One region of the Tetragenococcus halophilus genome, then DNA from elsewhere that is predicted to be linked to it. Evidence: predicted binding sites of a transcription regulator. Region 1 holds the regulator's gene; each other region holds the start of a gene.
What was found. The regulator NrdR, encoded in region 1, represses ribonucleotide reductase genes. The targets are predictions, from matches to a motif close to ACACNATATATNGTGT.
Positions count from the first base shown of each region.

Region 2: a site for NrdR is predicted at 3,296-3,311, ahead of pnuC (nicotinamide riboside transporter PnuC). Genes of this name have one in related genera too.
Region 3: a site for NrdR is predicted at 2,307-2,322, ahead of nrdD (anaerobic ribonucleoside-triphosphate reductase). Genes of this name have one in related genera too.

Region 1 covers NZ_CP012047.1:1,209,324-1,213,813, reverse strand. The annotation lists gene mutM (DNA-formamidopyrimidine glycosylase) at 1-585, shown strand, start outside; gene coaE (dephospho-CoA kinase) at 582-1,178, shown strand; gene nrdR (transcriptional regulator NrdR) at 1,320-1,787, shown strand; gene AC806_RS05665 (replication initiation and membrane attachment family protein) at 1,806-3,191, shown strand; gene dnaI (primosomal protein DnaI) at 3,191-4,117, shown strand; gene AC806_RS05655 (tRNA (adenine(22)-N(1))-methyltransferase) at 4,299-4,490, shown strand, end outside.
Region 2 covers NZ_CP012047.1:552,092-556,581, forward strand. The annotation lists gene AC806_RS02545 (enolase C-terminal domain-like protein) at 1-164, shown strand, start outside; gene AC806_RS02550 (dihydrodipicolinate synthase family protein) at 252-1,151, shown strand; gene AC806_RS02555 (glycerate kinase family protein) at 1,195-2,343, shown strand; gene pnuC (nicotinamide riboside transporter PnuC) at 2,430-3,134, opposite strand; gene AC806_RS02565 (PTS lactose/cellobiose transporter subunit IIA) at 3,852-4,187, shown strand; partial or broken gene AC806_RS02570 (glycoside hydrolase family 1 protein) at 4,180-4,490, shown strand, end outside.
Region 3 covers NZ_CP012047.1:1,802,873-1,807,362, forward strand. The annotation lists gene proS (proline--tRNA ligase) at 1-165, shown strand, start outside; gene AC806_RS08615 (aldo/keto reductase) at 241-1,089, opposite strand; gene AC806_RS08620 (lipoate--protein ligase) at 1,144-2,148, opposite strand; gene nrdD (anaerobic ribonucleoside-triphosphate reductase) at 2,425-4,490, shown strand, end outside.

The sequences.
Region 1 (4,490 bases):
GCTCCGGTTGATAAACATACTCATGTGATATTTAAATTTACAGATGGGAGTCAACTGTCCTATCATGATGTAAGAAAATTTGGACGCATGGCTTTAGTAGAAAAAGGACAATATCCGTTTTATAAAGGGATTAAGCAATTGGGACCAGAACCAGTAGAAGAAGAATTTTCATTGCAAGCATTTGAGAAAAAACTACAACATTCTTCTTCTTTAATAAAACCTCTGTTACTTAATCAAAAAGTTGTAGCAGGTCTAGGAAATATTTATGCGGATGAAGTATTATGGCTAGCTAAAATTCATCCTCAACAGCCAGCTCGCACTTTAACAAAAAAAGAAGCAGAAAGTTTACACCAGGCAATTATTGCTATTTTAGCTAAAGCAGTTAGAGCGGGTGGGACAACCATTCGTTCTTATAAAAATGCTTTAGGTGAGGCAGGATTTTTTCAAGTGAGTTTAAATGTTTATGGTAAAACAGGTGAACCCTGTCCTAGATGTGAAACGCCTATTAAAAAAATTAAAGTGGCGCAAAGAGGCACACATTTTTGTCCGCATTGTCAGAAATTAAAGAGGAGGAAGCTGTCATGAGTTTTATCCTCGGTATCACAGGAAGCATAGCTACAGGAAAGAGCACAGTTGTTAATATTTTTAAACAGTACGGCTTTTCTGTAGTTGATGCTGATATTATTGCAAGAGAGGTCGTTGAGCCGAATACAGCGGGGTTAAAAAAGGTTGTTGAAACTTTTGGAAGCAGTGTGCTTTGTTCAGACGGCTCATTAAATCGCAAACAGTTAGGTCAAATAATTTTTAGTGATACAAAAAAAAGACAGGCACTTAATGCGCTACTTGCGCCTTTTTTACAAGAAGCAATTATCGAACAAATTAAGCGAGCAAGTGCTGTTTCTTCTTTAGTTATTGCTGATATTCCTTTACTTTATGAAGCTGGTTATGATAAGTATATGGATCAAGTGGCGGTAGTTTATATCCCTGAAGACTTACAAGTACAGCGTTTAATGAAAAGAGATCGTATAACAAAAAAAGAAGCGCAAAAAAAAGTTGCTAGTCAACTTTCCATTGAAGAAAAAAAGAAACGTGCGGATATTATTTTTGACAATCAAGAAAGCCTATCATCTATCCGCCAACAAATTTTTTCTTGGCTTAAAAAAAGACAATTTTTATAAAGCTTTAAAACTCTAGTCATTTCTAGAGTTTTTTTGTCCTTAAACTGTTAGTATAGGAAGGTTTCATGTTATAATATTAATAAGAATTTTTATAAAAACAATTGAAATTTTAACGAAATAATCATAAATGAGGTGAACAACATGCATTGTCCAAAATGTCATCACAACAATTCGCGTGTTATTGATAGTCGGCAGACAGATGATGGTCGTGCTATTAGAAGAAGAAGAGAATGTGAAAATTGCGGCTACCGCTTTACAACTTTTGAAAGGCTCGAAGAAACGCCGCTTTTGGTGATTAAGAAAAACGGTGCACGTGAAGAATTCAATCGAGAAAAAATATTGCGTGGCTTGATCCGTTCGGCTGAAAAACGACCGGTAGCTATGGAACAAATGGAACAAATTGTTGATCATGTGGAAAGTAGAATTCGTGAATTGGGAGAAAACGAAATTTCTTCTAATTTAATCGGCGAATATGTGATGGAAGATTTAAAAGATGTAGATGAGATTGCTTATATTCGCTTTGCTAGTGTCTATCGACAATTTAAAGATATGTCAGTATTTTTAAAAGAGCTAGAAGATATTGTCGGTAAGGCAAACGATTCAAATTAACAATAAGGAGGGACTCTTTTGCATAGCGCTTGGGATGAAGTACAACCTAATAATATTTATCAAGTGACCAAAAGCTTTCCTCTAACAGAAGAAGGAAATAACGGTTTGGTTTATCTTTACCAACCGATTATTGGCCAAAATGCACTGGCTTTATATTATGGTTTTATAGGAGATAAAGAAGATCAGTATGAAAATGAGTTTGCACATATTGATATGCTAGATGCCTTAAATATTGGCCTGCCAGATTTTTTACAAGCACGTAAACAATTAGAAGGTATGGGTTTATTGTCTGTGTTTACCAAAGAGGATCCGGAATTTGGCAAAATGTTTCTTTATCGTTTAGAAGAACCTATTCACCCGCAGGATTTTTTTCGCGATGAAACCTATAGTTTTTTATTATTAAATACTATCGGGGAAAGAAAGTTCCGGCAGATGGTCCGCCGTTTTCAACCTGAAAATCCTGATTTAACGGCTTATCAAGAAGTCACAAGTGGCTTTCGTGAGGTCTATGGAGCCTTGGATGAACGTTTATTTATTCGTAATGCCCAAAGCCTGGAAAAAGTTTCCCAGGACTATCAAGTACCTTCAAATAAACAATTACAGTTAGATGAAGGTCAAATTGACTGGGATTTTTTGTATCAGTTAGCACAACGAAAGTTTATTGTTAAAGAGAATTTTGATGATTCTTTTAAACAACAGCTAACTTTATATGCCAACTTATTTGGCTTTGATGAAATGAAATTAGTTGATTTAATGACTGAGGCGGTTTCTTTATCTGATGGCAAAGTCGGTCGAAAAGCATTGGATAAGGTTATTAGAAAGCAAGCGACAGTAAAAAAAGAAAAACAAGCAGATAACTATGACGAACAATCTGATGAACAGAAGCGTCGCTTCAATACTTTACGACAAACGGGCTTTTCTGAAAATGATATACAGTTAGTTAAAATTGCACAAAGTTCAGCGCCCATGGATTTTTTACAAGCGATAAAAAATGAAAAGCATAATTTTGTTACAGATCCTGAAACTTGGTTATTAAAGACGCTAGTCGAACGTAGTCCATTACCTAATAGTGTGATTAATGTTTTAATTCATTATATTCTGGTTGTTAAGAAAAATAGCTTTTTACAGTCCAATTTTGTCAATCAAATTGCTACAGATTGGTCAGAATTAGAAATTAACAGTCCAGAACAAGCGATTAAACACGTACGTGATTTAGTAAAAGAAGTTAAGAATAAGCCAAGTAAAAAGAAAAATTATGCAAATAATAAGCAACAGCCTATTCGTAAGGAAAGTTTGCCAGACTGGGTGGACAAACCTAATGAAGAAGTGGAAGACCCGGCAGTACAAGAAGAAATTAATAAAAAACTTCAGGATTATCTGAAACGCAAAGAAGGTGAAAGCTAATGGAAGATGTGGGAAAAAATCTAAATAAGTTAATGAATCAAAAAAATTATCGAACGCGTTTTTCTGAAATGATGACTGAGGTATTAAAAGATCAAGATGTGCAAAATTTTTTGGATGAGCATAAAAATGAGTTGTCAGAAGATGACATTGAACGTAGTTACGCGAAGTTATATGAATTTGTGCAGGAAAAAAGAAAATTTGATTTAAACGATCCAACAATGATTGCACCCGGTTATGAACCCCAATTAACATTGAACTATCATTCGGTGGATGTCACTTATATTCCGACGGAAGAATTAGTAGCCAAACAAGAGCAAGAAGAGATCCGCAGTCGTATTCAAGCACTGAATATGCCTAAAGATATTCAAGAAGCCCGTATGGCAAATTACGAAGGAACAACAGGACGCGGCAAAGCCTTTATGAGTGCGATTGATTTTATCAACGCTTATAAAGATAATCCGCAAGTTTTTCATAAAGGTCTTTATCTAGTGGGTAGTTTTGGTGTAGGAAAAACGTATTTGTTAGGTGCGATTGCCCGAGATTTAGCTGAAGCGGGTTATACATCGACACTGCTGCATTTTCCTTCATTTGCAGTAGATATGAAACAATCGATCAAAAAAGATGAAGTTGGCGAAAAACTTGATGCGGTTAAAAGTGCTTCAATCTTGATGTTAGATGATATTGGGGCAGACGCGATGAGCAGCTGGATCCGCGATGATATCTTTGGCGTTATCTTGCAATACCGTATGCAGGAACAGCTTCCTACTTTTTTTAGTTCTAATTTTACCATGAAAGAATTAGAGCAACATCTATCAGTGACACAGCGCGGAGAAGAAGAGCCGTTAAAAGCTAAGCGTTTGATGGAACGTATACGTTATCTAGCACAAGAAATTGAGCTGACTGGAAGAAATCGAAGAAACACTTAGTATAAATGATAGTCTGTGGCATCCTTTTCTTTGCTGATAAAATAGCCGAACTATAGAGAGGTTGTGTTTGTAATTGCTCCTCGCAAATTTACAACAACCAACAAATCTCAGCAAGCATAGTTCGGTTATTTTTATGATGTTACAGCTCTTTTTCTAAATTAAGAGAAAGGAAGAAAGCTTTTTGAATAGCCATATATTATCTCAGCGTTTGGCTGCGGTTGCTGAATTTGTTCCCAGAAAGGCTCGTTTAGCCGATATTGGTTCTGATCATGCGTATTTGCCTATATTTTTAGTAAGGGCGGGCAAAGTAGACTACGCTATTGCTGGAGAAGTTGCCCAAGGCCCTTTAAAAGCTGCTAGCGCACAAGTAAAA
Region 2 (4,490 bases), 660 kb from region 1:
GAGATATGGTTGGTTTAGGGATTGAAGTGGATATGGATAAAATAAAAGAAGCAAACAAGCTCTATGTTCAAAACAACCTTGGAACTAGAGATGATTCGATAGCAATGAAATATCTGATCCCTAATTGGACTTTTGATAATAAAAAGCCGTCTTTCGTTAGATAGATATAGTTATCTCTGTCAATTTAGGTTCTTCTAAATCGACAGAGATATTATTTTTCTTGAAGAGTGAAGCAAAAAAGGAGATTAGAAATGAATACAGATAATTTAAAGGGGATAATTGTCCCTCTTATTACACCTATCACTAATGAGGAAGAAATAGATGAAGAAAAATTAAAATTCATAGTAGAACATGTAATTGAAAACGGAGTACACGGGATTTTAATCTTCGGAAGTAATGGCGAATTTTTTATGTTTAACGAAAAAGAAATGAAAAAAGTGATTGAAATTGTTTTGGAACAAACAAACCACAGAGTCCCTGTTTATTTTGGAATAGGAGAAATACGGACGAAAAAATGTATAGAACTAGCTAAAATGGCAGAAGAACTAAATGTAGACGGAATTTCTATTTTACAGCCTATGTTTATTGATCCAACTAGTGAAGAATTATATCAGCACTTTAAATCAATTGCTTCCACTGTACCAGAGATCCCAGTTCTTTTATATAATAATCCCGGAAAGACTGGGTATACTATTTCAGCAGATTTAGTATCAAAATTAGCAAGAGATGTTACAAATATAGTAGGGATAAAAGATTCAAGTGGAGACTTCACACAATTGTTTGAGTTTATTCGGCAAACTAAAGATCTCGACTTTAAAACTTTTGCGGGAAAAGATACTTTAGTTTATCCAGCTTTATGTGTAGGAGCAGCAGGTGCTGTTTGTTCAACGTCAAATATGCTTGGAGAATTAGTAAATGGTATTTATGACAAGTATGAAAAAGGAGATTACACAGGAGCGCTAGAAAACCAACTTATTTTAAATCCGATAAGACTTTCTCAGAACGAAGCGACTTTTCCTGCAGCTACAAAAGACATGGCTAATATAATGGACTTAAATATGGGAAATCCTGTTTTACCAGTGACCTCTTCTAAGGGACAATTACGTAAAAAAATGGAAAGCGAATTAAGTAAGGCAGGGTTTGTCCGTTAATCTATTAATAATAAGTAAATTATGATAAGGGTTGTTTGATAGCATGGATATAAATAAACAGAAAATAATTATCGCTAGTGATTCTTTTAAAGGAAGTGCTTCTTCTTATGAAGTCGCTCAGTATATAGAAAACGGAATTTTAAAAATAAATCCAGTATGTGAAGTTCTAAAATTTCCGATTGCTGACGGTGGAGAAGGAACGGTAGATTCGTTGGTAATCGGGCTAAATGGAGAATATGAATATGTAGAAGTTATAGGTCCTTATGGTAATACAGTTAAAGCAAAATTTGGTCTACTTAATGAAGGAAAGACCGCAATAATTGAGATGGCTGAAGCGTCTGGTTTACATTTGATTGAAAACGAGGTAATGGACCCATTTAAAACTACAAGTTTTGGTACTGGAGAATTGATAAAAAAAGCTCTCGATTATGGAGTCGAGGAAATTTTCATAGGAATTGGTGGAAGTGCAACCAATGATGGTGGAGCAGGGGCGGTCCAGGCTTTAGGAGTGTCTTTGAAAGATTCATATGGAGAAGAAATTGGGTTTGGAGCTGAAGAATTAAACCGGATTTTTTCTATAGAAATGAAACATTTAGATAAAAGAATTAATGACGTTTCTATTAATATTCTTTCCGATGTTACAAATCCCTTATGTGGGGAAAAAGGAGCCTCTTATATTTATGGACCACAAAAAGGAGCTTTAGAAGAAGATTTACCGGTGCTAGATGAAATATTAGAGAACTATGGAAAAAAAGTTGAAGAAACACTTGATACAAAATTAATTCACAAAAATGGAGCAGGAGCTGCAGGAGGTATGGGCCTAGCTTTGATTGCATTTTGTAGTGCGAAAATGATGAGTGGCATTGATGAAATCCTTGATTTATTAGCTATTGAAGAAAAAATGGGGGAAGCTTCACTTGTTATAACTGGTGAAGGCAAAATGGATGGTCAGTCATTACAAGGAAAGGCGCCTATAGGAGTCACTAAACTAGCTAAAAAACATAATCTACCTGTTATTGCAATTGTTGGAAGTGCAGATTATGATTTGAGTAAAGTGTATAATGAAGGAATAGATTTGGTTTTAGAAATTATATACAAACCTATGCTTTTAAAAGAAGCTTTAGCACAAACCTCGCAATTAATAGAACGAACAGCAGAAAAAGCATACCGGGTATTTCGTTTTAATAAATAGTGTGCAAACTTGGAAGTAATAATTTAAAAGAGGACGAATTGTTATAGTTGCATAACAGTTCGTCCTCTTTTCTTAAAATATATTTTTTATACTTCTTCTTGTTCCCCAGCTACGGTCCAATTAATCCAACCTCTAACATTATTAAAACAAAATACCGTGTACATAACGGCTACTTGTGTTACGCCCAGAGAAGTAAACATATAAATAGAAATAACATTTGTTAATGTCCAAATGATCCAACCGTTTTTGTTTCTATTCATGTGCATCGTTTGTGCAATAATAGCTGTAGCATTCGTTACAGCGTCTAATATAATATAATTTCCGCCTAAAAAGTAGGAAACAATAGCAATACCAACAGAAAGAAATAAAATCATAATACTTACTTGTTTCCAGTTTGTTTTCGAATGGGTAGTTACTTTACCTTCATTATCTTGATGCCCAAACCAATCTTTAATCCCCCAAACTTGAGATCCGAAGAAAAATAAAGACATCGCAGCATCTCCGAATAGCTTTGCTCGGGTATTTACAATGAATCCAACAACATTTTGGCTCATATTAAATAAGAAATTCCCTTTCCATCTGTAGGCAATCCCGATAACTCCAATAAGACCTAACCATGACATTAAATTTGCTAGGTTCAGCCAACCATTATTAAAACTTCCCCATACTGTAACGATAACCATCGCAAAAGTCACAAAATAATTAAAAAGTTTTAATCCTTTAGAATCATCACTTACTTGATGCAATTTATTTTCTGCTAAATATAACGCGTTTAATCTTCCATGTTCCATATTCCTGTCCACCTTATCTAATTTACTAATCTAACTTATTTTTATTGTTTTAATATTCTTTTCTATGTAAACATTCCTCCAGTTATTATTATGAATTCAATACTTTTTCAATATAAATCAAGTAAAAAAACACTAAATAAAGTGTTTGATTATAGATTTAAACACAATATATAGTATTTTATGCCACTAGAAATTGTACAATAAGAAATAAATGATGTGAAGAGGTTTTTTGTAAAATCACTTAAGTAGCCGCCAAGAAAAATTGTTAACAAAATAAAATTAAGCCTTTTTATCCTATTAAATAGAGAGGTTTAAATTGAAAAATCTTAGTGATTTTATAATAAAAATAACAATCTGAGAATTGATAAGGAAAATAAATAAGAATAAAATTATGGTGTTTTTGATAAATCCTTTTCTTTAATTATTACAATACTAGGGTGCTTAACTGTTAATACTTATAGTAATGAAGCCAATTGGGCATATTTTTTTTAATTAGCATATGATTTCGTAATTATAAACCGGTAAAAGACGAAAAAATTAATAAAATAAAAAGATAGCAGCTTCTCATAAAATTTTTTCAGGAAGTTGTTATTTTGTTTAGTTTACATCTCGAATAACTTACTACTTCTATATTTTCCACTTTCAAAGTGGAAAATAAAAAATTTAACTCTTTTTGGAAACGGTTTATATTTGTAATAGAAGGAAGGGGGAAAGGAAATGAGTGAAAAAAACGAAAGTAATGAATTAGATTCTATGACAATCATCTTACATATTGGTAATGCTAAAAGTGAAGCTTATGAAGCACTTAAAGCAGTAAAAGAAGGGGATATAGAAACATTTGATCAAAAATATAAATTGGCAAAAAATGAGCTTCGTATTGGGCATCGTGCACACGCTGAAATGTTACGCAAGCTTTCATCAGAAGAACGTATGAAAGATGTTGATTTACTAATGATCCACGCTGAAGGTCATTTATCATCGACAGATATTGCAATAGATATGATTGGTGAATTAGCTGAACTATATAAATGGAAGGAGACTATTAATGAATAATAATTTTTTATGGGGGAGCGCAACAGCTTCTTATCAATGTGAAGGTGCTTGGAATTTAGATGGGAAAGTAGAATCTATGTGGGACCGCTATTTGCATGAGAATAACTTGGAAAATGGAGATATCGCTAGTGACCATTATCATCATTTTGAAGAAGATATTCGTATGATGAAAAAAGGAGGACAAAATGCTTACCGTTTTTCGTTATCGTGGCCAAGAATTATAAAAAATAAAGAAGGTGAGGTAAATCAACGAGGGATTGAATTTTATCAACGTGTATTAGACGCTTGTCACAAAAATGATAT
Region 3 (4,490 bases), 590 kb from region 1:
GTATTAGTCGGTTGGGATGGTACTGAAGAAACAGAAGAAGCAATCAAAGAAGCGACCGGCTTTACGACTCGTAACATTCCTTTTGAAGCGCCTGTTAAAAAAGAGAAGGACATTGTGAGTGGAAAACCTGCAAAACATACTGTTTGGATTGCTCGAGCATACTAATTTTGTACACAAAAAGCGGAGTCTAGCTAGATTGCCTAAACTCCGCTTTTTTCATGTTGTTTTGCTTGACTCCTTTTAAATAATAGACAGAGTCTGCTTAGAAGTTGGTTTAGGAAACTCTTTATCCAGTTGTTTCATTTCTTCATCTGTCAACTGAATTTGGGCTGCTTCGATATTTTCGATAACGTGTTCTGGATTACTAGATTGCGGAATGGCTAATGTTTGACCTTTTCTTATACTCCAAGCCAGTAGCATTTGAAAAACCGTTGCTTGATGATTTTGTGCAATTTCTTTTAGCTTGGCATTAAAAGTCAATTGCCCTCCTAATTGATCACCTTCAGCCATGGGCGCATAGGCAATTAAAGGAAGTTGCTTTTCTTGCATAAAAGGCAATAAATCAAACTCGATTCCTCTTTCACCCAAATTATAGAGGACTTGATTTACTTGGCAGTTTTGACTATTTTCCTTTTGATACATCTTTTCTAGGTCTTTTACATCAAAATTAGAAACGCCCCACGCCTTGATTTTTCCTGCCTTTTTCGCTTCTTCCAGCGCCTCTATTGTTTCTTCAATAGGAACATTACCTGTCCAATGAAGTAAATAAAGATCCAAATAATCCGTGCCCAATCTTTTTAAGCTGTTATCTAAACTGACAGGCAATTGTTTTTTAGAAGCGTTCCAAGGATACACTTTTGAAATCAAAAATAGATCTTTGCGGTTAAAAGATTGAAGCGCTTCTCCTACTAAAAGTTCAGAGCCACCATCTCCATACATTTCTGCAGTATCAAGGACAACAGCGCCGTGTTCTATTCCAGTTTTTAAGGCTTCTAACTCTTGCTCTTTTTTAGCTGGGTCTTCTCCCATATGCCATGTACCTAAACCGATGGGAAAAAGTTCTTGTTGATTGATCTTAACAGTAGACATCTACATTCCGCCTTTCCTTTAAAAAGCCGCACAGCTGTTTATCACTTATTTAACTTAATAGATTAAATTAAATAAATCTTCATTTTTCATATCACCAAAGTATTTCTTGACATCAATGGCATCCACTACTTTTTTCAAATCTTCTCTTTCATATCTAGTACCGATCAGTTGGTCTTCTACATCTTTAATATCGCCTAGACCAAAGAAATCACCATAGATCTTAGCATTTGCAATTTTACCTTCTTTAACATTTAAACGTATATCAATTGAACCGATAGAAAAACGTTCATAACGTTCAACGTTAAACTCGGGTGAGTGTCCATAATTCCAGTCCCAGTTTCCATAATATTTATCGGTATATTCTTTAATATTTTTCCAATCATCTTCTGTCAGTTCATAAGTATTCACTTCATTCACAGAGTCCACGCCAAAGATTTTCACTAAAATTTCGTTTCTAAACTCTTCAGTCGTCATATCTTGGTTTTTTTCAGGCAAGAAAGGCTTAATATTAGTTACTCGTGAGCGAATCGACTTAATCCCTTTTGATTCAATTTTATCTTTACGAACCTTTAAAGCATTGGTTACTTCGTTTTTATCACTATCAAGCATTAAAGTCCCATGTGCATACATTCTACCATTGGTCGAATACATCGCATTCCCGGAAAATTTCATATCATCAATCACTAAATCATTACGGCCTTTAAGACGGGCCCCTTCAACTCCCATATCATGAAGTGCATTTACTACAGGTTCAGTAAATCTTGCAAAATTTCTAAAAGAGTTACCATCGTCTGGTGTAATAAAGCTATAATTTAAATTACCTAAATCATGGTAAACAGCACCGCCTCCACTAAGTCGTCTTACCACATGAATGCCATGTTCATCGACATAGTCCTGATTGATCTCTTCAAAAGTATTTTGGTTACGCCCTATAATAATTGAGGGTTCATTGATATAAAATAAAAGAATCGGTTCATCCGTTTTCATTTTATCAAGTAAGTAATTTTCGATAGCTAAATTAACTCGCGGATCGTTATTTTCATTTGGCACATAGATCATTTTCTTTTTCCTCCCTTTTATACACTTACTTATTGTAACATGCTTTTATCTTATCAACGAACAAAAAACTTTACAACTTTGTTTACTTTGTGATTTTTCAAAAGTCAGCATAAGTACTAACATGAAGCTATAATTTAATAATCTTTCACAAATTACATATACAATATATAGTGCATATAATTTATTATCAACCGTTTAAGTACAATATATTGTTGATTTTCTTTTATAAATAAATTATGATAATAGTTGAATACAAAAAAGGAGTTGGTCCATTTTATGACGACAAAAAGAACTAGTGAGCAAAGTATCTCTTTATCTTCTCAACTTTCAGATATGAAAGTAATCAAACGTGATGGTCGTTTAGTTCATTTTAACGCACAAAAAATTTATGATGCACTGCTAAAAGCTAAAAAGCACCTAGAAGGTAACTTATCTCCACTCGATTATGAACATATCAATCGAATCGTAGAACAAGTAATTAGTGAAATCAACTATCGTTTTCAACAAAATGTTAAAATTTACGAGATCCAAAATATCGTTGAACATACACTTTTAGAAAACCACGAATATGAACTAGCTCAAGAATATATCAACTATCGAACGCAAAGAGATTTTAAACGTAGCCAAGCAACTGACATCAACTTTAGTATCGATCAATTAATGGGCAAAGAAAAAACGGTAGTCAACGAAAATGCCAATAAAGATAGCGATGTATTCAATACACAAAGAGACCTAACTGCGGGTATTGTTGGAAAATCAATCGGCCTTAAAATGTTACCTCCACATGTAGCAAATGCGCATCAAAAAGGAGATATTCATTATCATGATCTAGATTATCAACCTTATGCTCCGATGACAAATTGCTGTTTAATCGACTTTAAAGGAATGTTAAACAACGGCTTTAAAATTGGAAATGCTGAAGTTGAGCCGCCAAAATCTATCCAAACGGCAACAGCGCAAATTTCACAAATTATTGCAAATGTCGCTTCCAGTCAATACGGTGGTTGTTCTGCCGATCGCTTAGATGAAACTTTAGCCCCTTTTGCTAAATTGAATTATCAGAAACATTTGAAGGAAGCAAAAATTTGGATTGAAGATCCGACGCGACAAAAAGAATTCGCCATGAAAAAAACAAAAAAAGATATTTTTGATGCCATGCAAAGTCTAGAATATGAAATCAATACCTTATTTACTTCAAACGGCCAAACACCCTTTACTTCTGTTGGCTTTGGTTTGGGTACAGATTGGTTTGCTAGAGAAATTCAACGGGCGATCTTACAAAATAGAATCAACGGTTTAGGTAGCGAGCAGCGCACAGCGATCTTTCCTAAATTGATTTTTAGCATTAAAAATGGGACTAACCTACATCCTGAAGATCCTAATTATGACATAAAGCAACTCGCTTTAGAATGCGCTACGAAAAGAATGTATCCAGATATTTTAAATTATGACAAAATCGTTGAATTAACAGGTAGCTTTAAAGTGCCTATGGGATGTCGTTCCTTCCTACAGGGGTGGAAAAATGAGCAAGGCGAAGAGGTCAATGTTGGACGTATGAATTTAGGCGTAGTTACGATAAACTTACCGCGTATAGCCATGCAAGCAGAAGGCGATATAGAAAATTTTTGGAAAATTTTAGATGAACGTTTAAGTATTGCAAAGGACGCTTTAGTTTATCGGGTAGAGCGTTGTAAACAAGCAAATCCTGCAAATGCTCCTATTTTGTATATGTATGGCGCTTTTGGTAAACGTCTAGGGCGCGAAGAATCGGTAAATGAACTATTCAAAAATAAACGTGCCACTGTTTCACTTGGTTATATCGGTTTATATGAAGTAGCATCAGCTTTTTATGGACAAAACTGGGAAAGTAATGAAAAAGCTAAAAACTTTACCTTAGACATTGTCAAAAAGCTTAAAAATAATACCGACCAATGGGGAGACGAATATGGGTATCACTTTAGCGTCTATTGCACACCGAGTGAGAGCTTAACTGATCGTTTTTGCCGTTTAGATACCGAAAAGTTTGGCACAGTAAAAAACATCACAGACAAAGAGTATTATACTAACAGCTTTCATTATGATATTCGTAAGGATCCTACGCCATTTGAAAAATTAGATTTTGAAAAGGATTATCCAAAATACTGCTCAGGTGGTTTTATTCATTACTGCGAATACCCTGTTTTACAGCAAAATCCAAAAGCACTCGAGGCTGTCTGGGATTATTCTTACGATCGTGTTGGCTATTTAGGAACGAATACACCTATCGATCATTGTTATGAATGTGGTTTTGAAGGTGATTTTAAAGCAACAGAAAAAGGGTTTGAATGCCCGCAATGTGGAAA